DNA from 2 places in the Kitasatospora sp. NPDC038210 genome. Region 1 is predicted to be linked to the other one. Evidence: riboswitches for the same ligand, from Rfam matches in the RefSeq annotation. Region 1 holds a riboswitch; the other holds the start of a gene.
The links. A riboswitch is a leader RNA that binds a small molecule or an ion and turns the genes downstream of it on or off. The one in region 1 is predicted to bind cobalamin.
Positions count from the first base shown of each region.

Region 1 (7,053 bases):
TGGCGTACTCGATCTGATGGGCGAGCGCCTCCGCGCGGGTCCGCCCGTCCCGCCCGGCGGTGTGCTCGCCGTGGTCCACCAGGTCGTCGGGGACGGACAGTTCGCCGATCAGCCGGTCCGGGTCGACCGCGGTGACCACGCCCGCGAGTTCGACGACGTCCGCGAGCTGCCGGCCGTCCGACTCCCCTCCGGCGATCACCTCCACGGCCGGGTGCGGGTCGCTGCCGCCCCACAGTTCGACGATCGCGAGCCCGTGCCGACCCTCGTCGGCGATCTCCAGCAGCCGGGGCAGGAGGTCCTCGCGCAGGGCGCAGCACGGGCAGTCGTTCGTCAGCGGCACGTCGTCCACGTCGAACGCCCCTCCGGCGTCGCGCAGTTCGCGGTGGACGAGGCCGAGCGAGGCGTCCCGCAGATCGTGCCGAAGCACCACCGCGTCCACTGCGGCGGCGGCCAGTTCCCCGACGGCGGCGCGGCGTTCGTCGGCGTGCAGACCGGCGACGACGACCACCGGCAGCTTGATCCCGTCCGGGTCGGCCGTCATGCCGCTCACCAGCTGGCCTTGCGGACGCCCGGCAGGTGACCGGCGTGGGCGTGCGTGCGGAGGTTGACCCGGGAGAGGCCGAAGGCGCGCAGGTAGCCGCGGGGGCGGCCGTCCACGGCGTCACGGTTGCGGATCCGGGTGGCACTGGCGTCGCGCGGCTGGCGGGCGAGTTCGGTCTGCGCGGCGGCACGCTCGGCGGGGTCGGTGCCGGGCCGGGCGATGATCCGCTTCAGTTCGGCCCGGCGCTCTGCGTAGCGGGCGACGACGGCGCGTCGCCGTCCGTTCTTGGCGATCTTGCTCTGCTTGGCCATCAGACCTTCTCCCCCCGGGCCCGGATGCGGGCGACGGCGGCCTCGATGCCGATCGCGTCGACGGTGCGGATGCCCTTGGCGCTCAGCACGAGCCGGACGTACCGGCCCTCGCTGGGCAGCCAGTAGCGCTTGCGCTGGATGTTGGGGTCGAAGCGGCGGGGGGTGCGGCGGTGCGAGTGCGAGATCGCGTTGCCGAAGCCGGGTCGGCGGCCGGTGAGTCGGCAGTGGGCAGACATGGGTGCTCCTTGCTCCCTGGCGCTCGGGAATGGGCAGGACGGAGCTCACGTTACACCAGATGAAAATGACATCCATTTCTGTGTACGGTTTCGGCCCGGCACCCCGGACACCCGCACCACGACCCCAGGAGGACACCCCGTGGCCCGCAGCGAACTGCGTCCCGTCATCAAGCTCCGTTCCGCCGCCGGCACCGGCTTCACGTACGTGAGCCGCAAGAACCGCCGCAACGACCCGGACCGGATGGTCCTGCGCAAGTACGACCCGGTCGCGGGCCGGCACGTCGACTTCCGCGAGGAGCGCTGAGCACCCCCGCACCCGAACCTGAACCCGCACCCGTACCCGACCGGCCGACCGACCGACCCCCGAGAGGAACCCCGCCATGAAGCCCGGAATCCACCCCGCCTACCGCCCGGTCGTCTTCCGCGACAAGGTCGGCGGCCTCGCCTTCCTGACCCGGTCGACGGTCACCGGCGACCGCACCGTCGTCCGGGAGGACGGCAACACCCACCCGGTGATCGACGTCGAGATCTCCTCTGCGAGCCACCCCTTCCACACCGGCCAGTCCCGCGTGCTCGTCACCGCGGGGCGGGTCGAGCGCTTCCGCCGGCGGTACGGCGACCGGCACTGACGGCGACCGGCGGCCGGCACCCAGGGCGACCGGCACCGAGAACGCCGCAACGGCGCCTCCCGGACGGGGAGGCGCCGTTGCGGCATGCGAAGCAGGGGGCCGCGACCGGGGCGGCGCCGGGGATCAGCGCGGTGGCGGCACCGAGACCACCATGGTCAGCGCCAGCGTCCGCTCTCCCGCATTGCGGTAGACGTGCGGGTACGAGGCGTCGAAGGAGACCGTGCCGCCGACCGGCACCGGGTGCTCGCGCTCGTCGTGCACCAGGGTCAGCTCGCCCTCGTCGACCCGGACGATCTCCACCGTCCCGGCCGGGTGCGGCTCCGAGGAGTACTCCTCGCCCGGCTCCATCCGCCAGCTCCACAGCTCCAGCGGGCCGGGCGCCTCGATCCCGTGCAGCAGGGTGCCGGTGCCGCCGGACGGCCCGGCCCACAGCGGCACGGCCTGGTCGGCCGGCACGATCCGGACGTCCGGCCCCTTCTCGTAGTCGAGCATCGTGGCGACCGAGACGCCCAGCGCGTCGCCGAGCCGGACGACGGTGGCCACGCTCGGGTTGGTACGGCCCTGCTCGATCTGCACGATCATGCCGCGGCTCACCCCGGAGCGGGCGGCGAGGGCGTCCAGGGTGTGACCGCGCTCGGTGCGCAGCCGCTTGAGGTTCCGGGCGAGGGCCCGGGAGACGAGGTCGGGGTCCGGCACGCGGTCAGTCCTCCGGTGTGTCCACTGGTCGTGACAGTGCGAAATAGTGTTCGGCAAGTTCAGTTTGTTGCACTACGCTGCCAAACCTCGGCAACGAGTCCACCCGACTGTACTTCGGAGTGCATTGTGCTGTCCTTGAGTCCCTCCGCGCCCGGCGGACCCACCATCCCGGGCAACCTCCTGCGGCCCGGGGCCCGCCCGTGACCGCCCTGCTCGCGCTCTCCGCCAGCCTGCTCTGGGGCGTCGCCGACTTCGGCGGCGGCGCACTCGCCCGGCGGCTGCCCGCGCTCGCCGTGGTGGTCGCCTCCCAGGCGGCGGCCGCCGCCGTACTGCTGGCCGCCGTCCTCGCCACCGGCAGCTGGGCCGACGCCTCCCCCGCCCTCTGGTACGCGGTCGCCGCCGGGGTGATCGGCCCGTTCGCGGTCCTCGCCTTCTACCGCGCGCTCGCCCTCGGCCCGATGGGCGTGGTCTCGCCGCTGACCACCGTCGCCGTCCTGGTGCCCGTCGGCGTCGGCCTGGCCCTCGGCGACCGCCCGGGCCCCGGCCGGATCGCCGGGATCGCCGTCGCGGTGGCCGGCGTGGTGCTCGCCTCCGGGCCCGAGCGCGGCGGCCGGGCCGCCGCCCGCAGCACCCTGCTGCTCACCCTGGGTGCGGCCCTCGGCTTCGGCACGGTGATGGCCCTGATCGCGCACGCCTCGGCGGACGGCGGCCTGCTGCTGGTGCTGTGCGTCCAACGGCTGTGCAACGTCGCCGTCGGCGGCACCGTCCTGGTGGCCGGCCTGCGCCGCTCCGGGGATGCGGCCGGCCTGCTGCCGGGACTGCGGGCCCGGCTGCCGCTGCTCACCGCGGTCGGGCTCGCCGACGTCGTCGCCAACGCCGTCTTCGCGATGGCCTCGCACCGCGGCTCGGCCACCGTGGCCGCCGTCCTCTCCTCGCTCTACCCCGTGGTCACCGCGCTGATGGCACGCGGGGTGTTCAAGGAGCGGCTGCGCCCGGTCCAGGTGGTCGGCGCCGGGCTCGCCGTCGCGGGAACGCTGCTGCTCGCGGCCGCATGAGAGGTGCTCATGACGCTGCCCCATGAGCCGCGCTCATGGGGCAGTGGGATGAGCCGCGCTCATGCCCCGACGCCATGAGTCGACCTCATGCCCCCGGCCGCCATGAGCCGACCTCATGGGACCCCATGAGCCGCGCTCATGCCCGACCCCATGAGCCGCGCTCATGCCCGACGTCATGAGCCGCGCTCATGCCCCCGGGCTCGGACCCGTCACGAGCCCTCGGGCGCCCAGCGCTTCTCGACCCGGGCGAGCTTCCAGTACCCGATCGCCAGCGCCCAGACCACCACGAACAGCCCGGCGATCGCGTAGCCGACGTTGTCCAGCGAGATGTCCGCGATCCAGCCGCTCACCGGGTCGGTGAGGTCGAACTTCTCGTGCAGCACACCGACCAGCTCGATGGTGCCGATGATGAAGGCCACCGCGATCGACAGCCCGGTGATGGTCAGGTTGTAGTACACCTTGCGCACCGGGTTGGCGAAGGCCCACTGGTACGCGAAGTTCATGAACGTCCCGTCCAGGGTGTCGAACAGGCTCATCCCGGCCGCGAACAGCAGCGGCAGGCAGACGATCGCGTACCAGGGCAGTCCGGCGGCCGCACCCGAGCCGGCCATCACCATCAGGGTGACCTCGGTCGCGGTGTCGAAGCCCAGGCCCAGCACCATGCCGACCGGGAACATCTGCCCCGGCCGGGTGATCGACCGGGTGGCCCGGTTCAGCACCCGGGCCATGAAGCCGCGCGAGTCGAGGTGCGCCTCCAGCTCCGCCTCGTCGTACTGCCCGGCGCGCATCGCCCGGAACACCTTGAGGATCCCGAGCAGCGCCGCCAGGTTGAGCGCCCCGATCAGGTACAGGAACGCGCCGGAGGCCGTCGTCCCGACCACCCCGAGCCACTTGTGGGTGGTCGACTCGTCGTCCATCAGCGTGTTCGCCAGCTGCGCGCCGCCCGCCACCAGGGCGGCCATGATGACCACCATCGAGGAGTGCCCGAGGGCGAACCAGAAGCCCACCGAGACCGGCCGCTTGCCGTCCGCCATCAGCTTGCGGGTGGTGTTGTCGATCACCGCGATGTGGTCGGCGTCGAAGGCGTGCCGCATCCCGAGGGTGTACGCGGTGATACCCAGGCCCACCCCGAAGACCTGGGTACCGACCGCGTACCGCTCGGGTGCCACCAGAAAAATGAGCGTCCCGAAGGCCACCACGTGCATGGCCAGGATCACGCCCATCAGCCCGGCCGTGCGGACGGTGTCCTCGCGCCGCCACCGGAAGGTGGGCAGTACGGAGGGAGCCGCTGCGGCCTCCGCGGCGGCGGTTTCGGGCAGGGTCATCTGCGGATCACGCTCCAGCACCTCGTGGAATCACTTCGTGAGATGCCGCGGCCGGTCTCCTGGCTTACGGGACACGCCCGTACCCGCCTTCCCGGGTGCGCGAGGCGCCCAGTGACGTCGTGGGTACGGACGGCGCTCCCCCGCGGACGGGGGAACGGCCCGATCACAGTGGCGAGGGCCGCTCCGGACTCCGGACCCCTGAGGGTCCGTCACCGGTCTTCCCGAGCACCACGGCGGGCTACACGGTAGGGGCCCGGCCCCGACCCATGCAAGGCTGCGCACCTGCGCAGGTGTCCAGGATCACAGCCGCCCGCCTGCAAGAATGTCCGCATGCATCTCGTACCGGCCGACCGCGCGGGCCACCGCACCATCGACGGACACCGGGTCTGCGAGGCCATCGCCGCGATCGGTGACGCCGCGCACGTCCGGTCCTGGGCCGAGCGGTTCTCGCTGCTCGCCGACCCCGGACGGCTCGCCCTGCTGCTCGCCCTCCACCGGGCGGGCCCGCTCGCCGTCACCGACCTCGCGGTCGCCACCGGCATGCGCGACCCCGCCGTCTCCCAGGCCCTGCGGCTGCTCCGCACGGCCGGCGTGGTCACCGGCGACAAGGACGGACGAGTCGTGCGCTACCGGCTCGTCGACCAGGACATGCGCCCCCTCCTCGACGAGTGCGTCGCCGCCGAGCACCACGAGCCCACCGCCGCGGCCGGCTGACCGACACTCGGGAAACGCGGCCGCACCGGCACCCCGGGTGAGTACGATCATGGCGTGCCGTCCCACCCCCACGCCTGGCCCGCCGACCGCTGGAACACCCGACCGGTCAAGGCCCGCGTGCTGGCGGTCGCCCGCACCCTCACCTCCGCCACCCGGGTCCTGGACGTCCTCACCCTGCTGCACCCGGACGGGGTCGAGCGGTACTTCACCGTCAACCCCGGCTCCGCCTTCGCCGATCGCGCCCTGGACGAGTACCTGCACGGCTTGCCCGGCTTCACCCTGCTGGACTGGGAGGACGCCGTCCGGCACCGCTTCGACCTGGCCGTCTCCTGCGCCGTGCACTCCTCCATGCACCGCCTGGACGCCCGGCTCGTCGTGCTCCCGCACGGCGCCGGCTACAACCGCCTGGTCACCGAGTCCACCGGCGACACGGTCAGCGCCGCCGGCCTCTCCCGCAAGGAACTCACCCACCGCGGGCGGGTGTTCGTGGACGTCCTCGGCCTCTCCCACCCCGAGCAGCTGGACCGCCTGCGGGTCTCCTGCCCCGAGGCACTGGACGTCGCCCGGGTGGTCGGCGACCCCTGCTTCGACCGGATGCTGCGCAGCCTGCGCTCCCGCGACGCCTACCGCGCCGCGCTCGGCGCCGTCGACGGCCGGCGGCTCGTCGTCGTCAACTCCACGTGGAGCGAGCACTCGTTATTCGGCCGCCGCCCCGACCTGCCCCAGCGCCTGGTCCGCCGGCTGCCCGCCGACGAGTACGCCGTCGCCGTCGTCCTGCACCCCAACATCTGGAGCCGCCACGACCCCGAGGCCCTGCTCGACGCCGCCCGCCGGATGGGCCTGCGCCTGATCCCGCCGCACCAGGGCTGGCAGGCCGCCCTGGTCGCCGCCGACTGCCTGATCGGCGACCACGGCTCGGTCTCCGTCTACGGCGCCGCCCTGGAGCGGCCCACCGTGCTGGTCGCCACCGGCGCCGCCGAACTCGACCCGCGCTCCCCCGGCTACGCCTTCGGACAGGCCGCGCCCGTGCTCGACCCCGACGGCGACCTCGCCGCCCAGCTCGAACTGGCCCTGGGCAAGCGGGACCCGGCCGCCCTGCGCCCGCTCACCGACCGCTCGCTGAGCCGCCGCGGCCGCTCCGCCGAACTGCTGCGCCCGCTGCTCTACTCCTTCCTGGAACAGCTGGACGAACCGGGGGACGAACCGCTCCTGCCGCCCTACCCCGGGCCCGTCCCGCGCCCCGGCACCACCGACGCGCCCACCGCGTACGACGTCGAGGGCGAGAGCGAGGGCACCGAGGTCGGACTGCGGCGCTACCCCTTCGACCCGGCCGACCACACCCCGCGCGGCTTCCACGCACTCACCGACGAGCACCCAGGCGACGCCCTGCGCTACACCGCCGAGGTGCTGGCCCGCACCGAGGTCCGCGCCGAGCGCCCCGCCACCCGCTGGCTCGCCGACACCGTCGCCGAACTCCCCGGCCTCGCCGTCGCGGTGGCCGCCCTCGGCCCGGCCCGCCACCTGCTCCGGCTGCGCACCGGGCTGC
Region 1 covers NZ_JBVJYK010000014.1:36,317-43,369, forward strand. Annotated here, with positions in the region: gene ACZ7KX_RS26710 (CobW family GTP-binding protein) at 1-541, opposite strand, end outside; gene rpsN (30S ribosomal protein S14) at 547-852, opposite strand; gene rpmB (50S ribosomal protein L28) at 852-1,088, opposite strand; gene rpmG (50S ribosomal protein L33) at 1,228-1,392, shown strand; gene ACZ7KX_RS26730 (type B 50S ribosomal protein L31) at 1,469-1,717, shown strand; gene ACZ7KX_RS26735 (helix-turn-helix domain-containing protein) at 1,841-2,413, opposite strand; gene ACZ7KX_RS26740 (EamA family transporter) at 2,614-3,468, shown strand; gene nicT (Nickel transporter NicT) at 3,678-4,793, opposite strand; cobalamin riboswitch at 4,826-5,041, opposite strand; gene ACZ7KX_RS26750 (ArsR/SmtB family transcription factor) at 5,124-5,507, shown strand; gene ACZ7KX_RS26755 (hypothetical protein) at 5,562-7,053, shown strand, end outside.

Region 2 (7,053 bases), on a different contig from region 1:
GGTCCGGCTGGAGCGGCGAGCGGTGCTGACGCGTGAGTCTCCGCTCCGGCTCTGGGTTGTGCTGTCGGAGTCCGTGCTGAAGCACCAGATCGGTGGGCGAGCGGTGATGCGAGAGCAGCTCGACTACCTGGTCCTCATGGCAGACCAGCCCAACATCAACATCCAGGTGCTGCCGGAGGAGTCGGATGTCCATGCCGCCCTGTTCGGGCCGCTCGTCATCCTGAGCTTCCCCGAGAGCACTGAGACGGACGTCGTGTACGTGGACGGCCTCCTCAGCACGCTCTACATCGAGGAGCCGGGAGAGGTCTTCAAGTACTCCAACCTGTTCCGGCGGGCGCTGGCCGAGTCACTGCCTCGGAAGGAATCGGTCGCGTTCATCGAGCGCATCGCGAAAGGAAAGCACAGCGATGAGTAGCCTCCCGGAGGGCGCGGTCGCTGCTGACCTCGTCTGGCGAAAGTCATCGTTCTCGGGCGCGCAGAGCAACTGTGTGGAGATCGCGGTCGGTGTGACCGGCGTCGTGCCGGTCCGGGACTCGAAGGACCCTGCGGGGCCGGTTCTCGCCTTCCCGGCCGATGCCTGGTCGTCCTTCCTCTCCGGGGTCAAGTCCGGGGACTTTCCGACCGACTAAAACAACAGTGGTGCCCCGCACGGGCTGTGGCCGTGCGGGGCACCACTGTTCCCTCAGCTGAAGTTGTCGACCCAGAAGAAGACGGTCCGCAGGACCGCGCCCGGGGCGCCGGCGCCGAAGCCCAGCACCATGGCCTGGCCGACCGCGACGTCCGTCGGGTCGATGCCCTGGGACCAGGTGACCTTGGCATCGAGACCGGGGATGGTGTTCCCCGGGGCGTACGAGCGGAACGATCCGCGCGCGTGGGCGATGAGGCTGCCGTTGCGGCGCAGTTCGGCCCGGCGGAGGCTGGTCGACCTCAGCTCGTAGCTCCGGTCGCCCAGAACCGCCGTACGGATACGGGCCTTCCGGCTGGTCGGGACGTTGTGGCCGTTGATGTTCATCGCGCCGTGCTCGCGGTCGGGCACCACCGTGACGGTGGGCATCCCCGCCCCCTGCACCCGGGCCACGACGGACGGCCAGCGGTCATGACTGACCTGTATCGGCCCGAACGGGCCGTTGATCACACGCTGTTGGAGCTTGGACATGCCTGGGTATCCCCCGAACCCTGAGAACCGACAGCGGAGCCGCCATGACGGCGGCTCCGCTGTTCGTCGAACGTTGTCGACTTAGAAATCGTCGTCGAAGGAGACCGAACCCTCGACCGCGACCTGGTACGCCGAGACGCGCCGCTCGAAGAAGTTGGTCAGCTCCTGGACGTTCTGCAGCTCCATGAAGCCGAACGGGTTGGTCGACCCGTACCGGATCGGCAGACCCAGACGCGCCAGGCGCTGGTCGGCCACCGCCTGCAGGTACTCCCGCATCGAGGCGGTGTTCATGCCCGGCAGGCCCTCACCGCACAGGTCCTGGGCGAACTGGAGCTCGGCCTCGACGGCCTCCTCCAGCATCTCCGTGACCTGCTTGGCCATCTCGTCGTCGAAGAGGTCGGGCTCCTCCTCGCGGACGGTGTCCACCACCGAGAACGCGAAGTCCATGTGCATGGACTCGTCGCGGAACACCCAGTTGGTACCCGTGGCCAGGCCGTGCAGCAGGCCGCGCGACCGGAACCAGTACACGTACGCGAACGCGCCGTAGAAGAACAGGCCCTCGACGCACGCCGCGAAGCAGATCAGGTTGAGCAGGAACGCCCGCCTGTCCTCCTTCGTCTGCAGCGAGTCGATGTGGTCGACCGCGTTCATGTACTTGAAGCAGAACTGCGCCTTCTGGTGGATGGAGGGGATGTTCTCCACCGCGGCGAAGGCCGCGTTGCGGTCCTCCGGGTCCGGAAGGTAGGTGTCCAGCAGCGTCAGGTAGAACTGGACGTGCACGGCCTCCTCGAACAGCTGGCGCGACAGGTACAGGCGCGCCTCCGGGGAGTTGATGTGCTTGTAGAGGCTCAGCACCACGTTGTTCGCGACGATCGAGTCACCGGTCGCGAAGAAGGCGACCAGCCGGCCGATCATGTGCCGCTCGCCCTCGCTCAGCTTGGCGAGGTCGGCGACGTCGGAGTGCAGGTCCACCTCCTCCACGGTCCAGGTGTTCTTGATCGCGTCCCGGTACCGGTCGTAGAACGACGGGTAGCGCATCGGGCGCAGGGTCAGCTCGAAGCCGGGGTCGAGCAGCATCTTGCGGTCGTCGGGGGTGCTCACTGGCAGGCCTCGCAGGACTCGGGGTTCTCCAGGGAGCAGGCGATGGCGTCCTGCTCGGCCTGGGTCATGGTGGGGGCGGGGACCGGCACGGCGCTGCGGGCGGCACCGGAGGCGGCCTGGGCGATGCGGGTCGCGGGGCGCGAGCGCAGGTAGTAGGTGGTCTTCAGACCCACCTTCCACGCGTAGGCGTACATCGAGCTCAGCTTGCCGATGGTCGGCGCCGCCATGAACAGGTTCAGCGACTGGCTCTGGTCCAGGTACGGCATGCGGGCCGCGGCCAGGTCGATCAGCGCGCGCTGCGGCAGCTCCCAGGCCGTCCGGTAGAGCGAGCGGACCTCGGCCGGCAGCCAGTTCAGCTCCTGGACGGAGCCGTTGGCGTCGCGCAGCGAGTCGCGGGTCTGCTGGTCCCAGACGCCGAGCTCCTTGAGCTCGCGCACCAGGTACGGGTTGACCTGAAGGAACTCGCCGCTGAGCGTCTCGCGCTTGAACAGGTTGGACACCTGCGGCTCGATGCACTCGTACACGCCGGCGATGGACGCGATGGTCGCGGTCGGCGCGATGGCCAGCAGCAGCGAGTTGCGCAGGCCGGTCTCGGCGATCCGGGCGCGCAGCGCGCTCCACCGGTCGGCCCACTGCGGGGCGGCCGTCGGGAAGTGGTCGATGTGCAGCTCGCCGCGGGCGGCGCGGGTCTCGCCGTACGCCTCGTGGCGGCCCAGCTGCTCGGCCAGGTCGGCGGAGCGCTCGTACGCGGTGAGCATGATGCGCTCGGCGATGAGCGTGGACAGCCGCGCGGCCTGCGCGGAGTCGAAGTCGATCCGCAGCTTGAAGAAGACGTCCTGGAGGCCCATCACGCCGAGGCCGACCGGGCGCCAGCGGGAGTTGGACGTCCCGGCCTCGGTGGTCGGGTAGAAGTTGATGTCCACCACGCGGTCGAGGAAGGTGACGGCGGTGCGGACGGTGGCGTCGAGGCGCTCCCAGTCCATCGCGCCGAGCAGGTCGTCCGCGGAGGCGCCGACGGCCACGTGCGCACCGAGGTTGACCGAACCCAGGTTGCAGACGGCGGTCTCGGAGTCGTCCGTGACCTCCAGGATCTCGGTGCACAGGTTGGAGGAGTGCACCGTGCGGCCCGGCAGCGCGGTCTGGTTGGCGGCGCGGTTGGAGGCGTCCTTGAAGGTCATCCAGCCGTTGCCGGTCTGCGCCAGGGTGCGCATCATGCGGGCGTAGAGGGTCTGCGCCGGGATGGTGCGGACGGCCTTGCCGGCCTGCTCGGCCTTGCGGTAGGCCTCGTCGAACTCCTCGCCCCACAGGTCGACCAGCTCGGGCACGTCGGCCGGGGAGAACAGCGACCAGTCCGCGTTGGCGTTGACCCGGCGCATGAACTCGTCCGGGATCCAGTGCGCCAGGTTGAGGTTGTGGGTGCGGCGGGCTTCCTCGCCGGTGTTGTCGCGGAGCTCCAGGAACTCCTCGATGTCGGCGTGCCAGGTCTCCAGGTAGACGCACGCGGCGCCCTTGCGGCGGCCGCCCTGGTTGACGGCGGCGACCGAGGAGTCGAGGGTGCGCAGGAACGGCACGATGCCGTTGGACTTGCCGTTGGTGCCGCGGATCAGGCTGCCGCGCGAGCGGATGCGCGAGTAGGACAGGCCGATGCCGCCGGCGTGCTTGGACAGGCGGGCGATCTGCGCGTAGCGGTTGTAGATCGAGTCCAGGTTGTCCAGCGGGGAGTCGAGCAGGTAGCAGCTCGACATCTGCGGGTGGCGGGTGCCGGAGTTGAAGAGCGTCGGCGAGGAGGTGAGGTACTCCAGGCGGCTCATCAGGCCGTACAGCTCGGCCACCTCGCGCACCGACTGCTCGTTGTCGCCGACCGCCAGGCCACAGGCGACGCGGAGCAGGAAGTGCTGCGGGGTCTCGACCACCTTGCGGGTGATCGGGTGGCGCAGCAGGTAGCGGGACTGCACGGTGCGCAGGCCGAAGTACTCGAAGCGGTCGTCGCCCGCGGCGTCGATCAGGGCGTCCAGCGCGGCGGCGTGCTTGGCGACGAAGTCCGCGGTGGTGTCGCCGATCAGGCCCTCGGCGTGGCCGACGGCGATCGAGGCGGAGAAGGACGTGGCGCCCTGGCTGTTCGCCTCGTCGACGATCTCCAGCGCGAGCAGGCGGGCGGCGAGCTTCGAGTACTGGGGGTCCTCGGCGATCATCGACGCGGCGGCGTCCACGGCCAGCCCGCGCAGCTCGGCGAAGTCCGAGCCGGCGTGGCGGCCGCGCAGCGCGGCGGCCGCGACATGGCCGGGGTCGACCTCGGGGAGGTCGACACTGCGGTCGGTGAGCAGCCGCAGCAGGGCGCCGCCGGGGTCGGAGACCTTCGGGTCGATGAAGGCGGTACCGGAGCCCTGGGCGGGCAGGGTGGCTGAGGCAGCGGTGGTCAAGGCGCTCTCTCCTGGCGGCGATCGGCGGCGGTGATCGGAGCCTCGGGCCGGTCGGGGCAGGGGAGCACGGCACGAACGCAAACGGCGTCGCGCGACGGTGTCTCCCCGGCCCGCCCGCGAGGCCCGGAGGGGTGGTGCTTGGTGCTGGCGCGGCCTCTGCGGGAGGGCCGTGGCGCACGCCGCCGGCAGGTACTCGGACTCGCGGGGACAGCTGCTCCAGCCGCCCGCACACCGCTGCGGGGCAGTCCCGGATTCGCACCGGGTTCCCCTGCATCGACAGCAGAAGCGAGCATACATGTAGTGCCGCTGCTCTGCGGCGGCACCATATGTTGTGCCTGTCGTGTCACCCGCGTGGGCGGGCCCGTCGGCCGGTCAGTGCTTGAGATAGACCTTGTACGTGCTCGAATCGCCGGTCGGCGAAGTGAATTGCGCCACCAGTCGGTACTGCCCGCCGGCCGCCAGCGCGGCGCTCAGGGCGCGGTCGGTGGCGCGCGGCGCGGTGCTGTCGAGGACGACCATCGTGAACCAGCCGTCGCGGATCGCGGCGACGCTCCCGTCGTCCCCGTGGTGCTGCACGCCGGCCGCGTCGCGGTACTCCGTGCCGGTGCGCGCGGAGACCCACTGCTCGGGCCTGCTGACCGCGCCGAGGTAGTACTCGGCGAGTCCGTCGACCTCGGTGAGGTAGCGCCCCTGGGGCACCGCGTGGGACCGCAGGACGGCCAGCAGGCGGCCGGAGTCGGGTCCGTTCTGGTACCGCAGGGCGGACTGCTCCAGGCCGAGGGCGAGCAGCGCGACCCAGACCAGGATGCCGAGCTGGGGGTGGCGGAAGTGGGCGCCGACCAGCCGGGTCAGGCCCACCCCGGCGAGCGGGGCGGCCAGCAGCATGCCGTAGGCGAGGTGGCGGAACAGCGCCCCGGAGGTGCCGGTCCACACGTGCGCGGCCGGGACGGCCAGGGCGGTGGCGGTCAGCACGGTGCCGAGCAGGGCGCGGTGGCCGCGCGAGGTGGGAACGGCCTCCTTCTCGGGCGCGTCGTGCTCGTTCATCTGCTCGCGGCGCGCGTAGGCGATCGTGCCGGCCACCGCGAGGACGGTGAACAGGCCGCTCCACTGGGCGGTGGAGAGCAGGACGGCTTCGGCCGAGCCGGGGGCGGTGCCGTGCGAGGGCGACCACCCGGCGATCTCGCCCAGCGTGCCGTACGGCAGCAGCAGGACGACGGTGCCGGCGGCCAGCAGCAGGGCGCGCAGGGCGGCCGGGCCGAACCGGCGGTGCGGACGGGCGGTGGCCAGCGCGAGGCCGACCAGGGCGGGCACGGCGAAGGCCGCGGAGTACGCGACGGCGCAGGCGAGTGCGGCGGCCGGGGCGGCGGTCAGGACCAGCGCCGGATGTCGCCGTGAGGTGAACACCGTGGCCCAGGCCGCGAGGGCGACCAGCAGCACGGCGAGGGACTCGGGGGCGGCGTAGAAGCCGACCACCACGGTGGACTGCAGGACGGCGTAGACGGCTATCGCGCAGATCGCGACCCGCTCGTTGAACAGCCGGCGGGTCAGCGAGTACAGCAGCACCGTGGTGACCAGCGCGAAGCCGAGGCTGAGCAGCCGGGTGCCCCAGATGCCGTTGGCGTCGGCGGCCGCGCCCGCCAGCGGCGGGTAGAGCCAGGGCGAGCCGTTGATCCGGTCGACCAGGTCGGTGGTGACCGGGGTGCCGTGCATCAGGTGGGCGAGCTGCTGGCGGCCGGCGACCATGGCGGCGGCCTCGTCGGGGTGCGCGGCGGCGAGCAGGCGCAGCGAGAGCGCGGCCTGGACGGCCAGGACGGCGCCGAGCAGGCCGCGGGCGATCCAGCGGCGGCGCGGGCTGGTGCCCGGGTCCCAGCCGATCGCGGGGACCTGCGGGATGGTGTACGGGGCCAGCTCGATGCCGTCGGGGTTGGCCACGGCGGTCGCGGTCGCCGCGGTGGCCGGTGCTGCGGTCGGCGCGGCGGTGTCCGTGCGGGGCCCGGGGACGGTCGGCTCCGACGCCGCGGCCCGGCGACGGGCGGCGCGGCCGGTCGCGGTGCCGGCGGGCTCGGTGCGCTCGGGCGTGGCGCGGTCGGGCGCGGGCCCATCGGGCGTGCTGCCGTCGTGCTCGCTTCCGCCGTGCCGGCTGCCGTGGGGCGCGGGCCCGTCGGGCACGGCGCCGCCGGGCGGTGCGTCGCCCTTCGGCGCGCGGCGGCGCGGGATGGGGGCGAACGGGTTGAAGTCGGAGTCAGTGCTCATCGGGGGTTCCGGATGTCGAAGCCGTAGCGGGGGTCGGACACGCGCTGCTTGAAGGCGGCGAGGGTGTCCGGGACCGCCTCGACCCGCCAGTCCGCCCGCTTGACGATGTTGAACCAGACGAAG
Region 2 covers NZ_JBVJYK010000006.1:250,144-257,196, reverse strand. Annotated here, with positions in the region: gene ACZ7KX_RS15185 (helix-turn-helix domain-containing protein) at 1-415, shown strand, start outside; gene ACZ7KX_RS15180 (DUF397 domain-containing protein) at 408-629, shown strand; gene ACZ7KX_RS15175 (hypothetical protein) at 683-1,156, opposite strand; gene ACZ7KX_RS15170 (ribonucleotide-diphosphate reductase subunit beta) at 1,238-2,233, opposite strand; gene ACZ7KX_RS15165 (ribonucleoside-diphosphate reductase subunit alpha) at 2,254-4,653, opposite strand; cobalamin riboswitch at 4,845-4,976, opposite strand; gene ACZ7KX_RS15160 (glycosyltransferase family 39 protein) at 5,050-6,930, opposite strand; gene ACZ7KX_RS15155 (glycoside hydrolase family 26 protein) at 6,927-7,053, opposite strand, start outside.
Region 2: linked by a shared signal. The riboswitch ahead of ACZ7KX_RS15165 (ribonucleoside-diphosphate reductase subunit alpha) and the one ahead of nicT (Nickel transporter NicT) in region 1 are both predicted to bind cobalamin.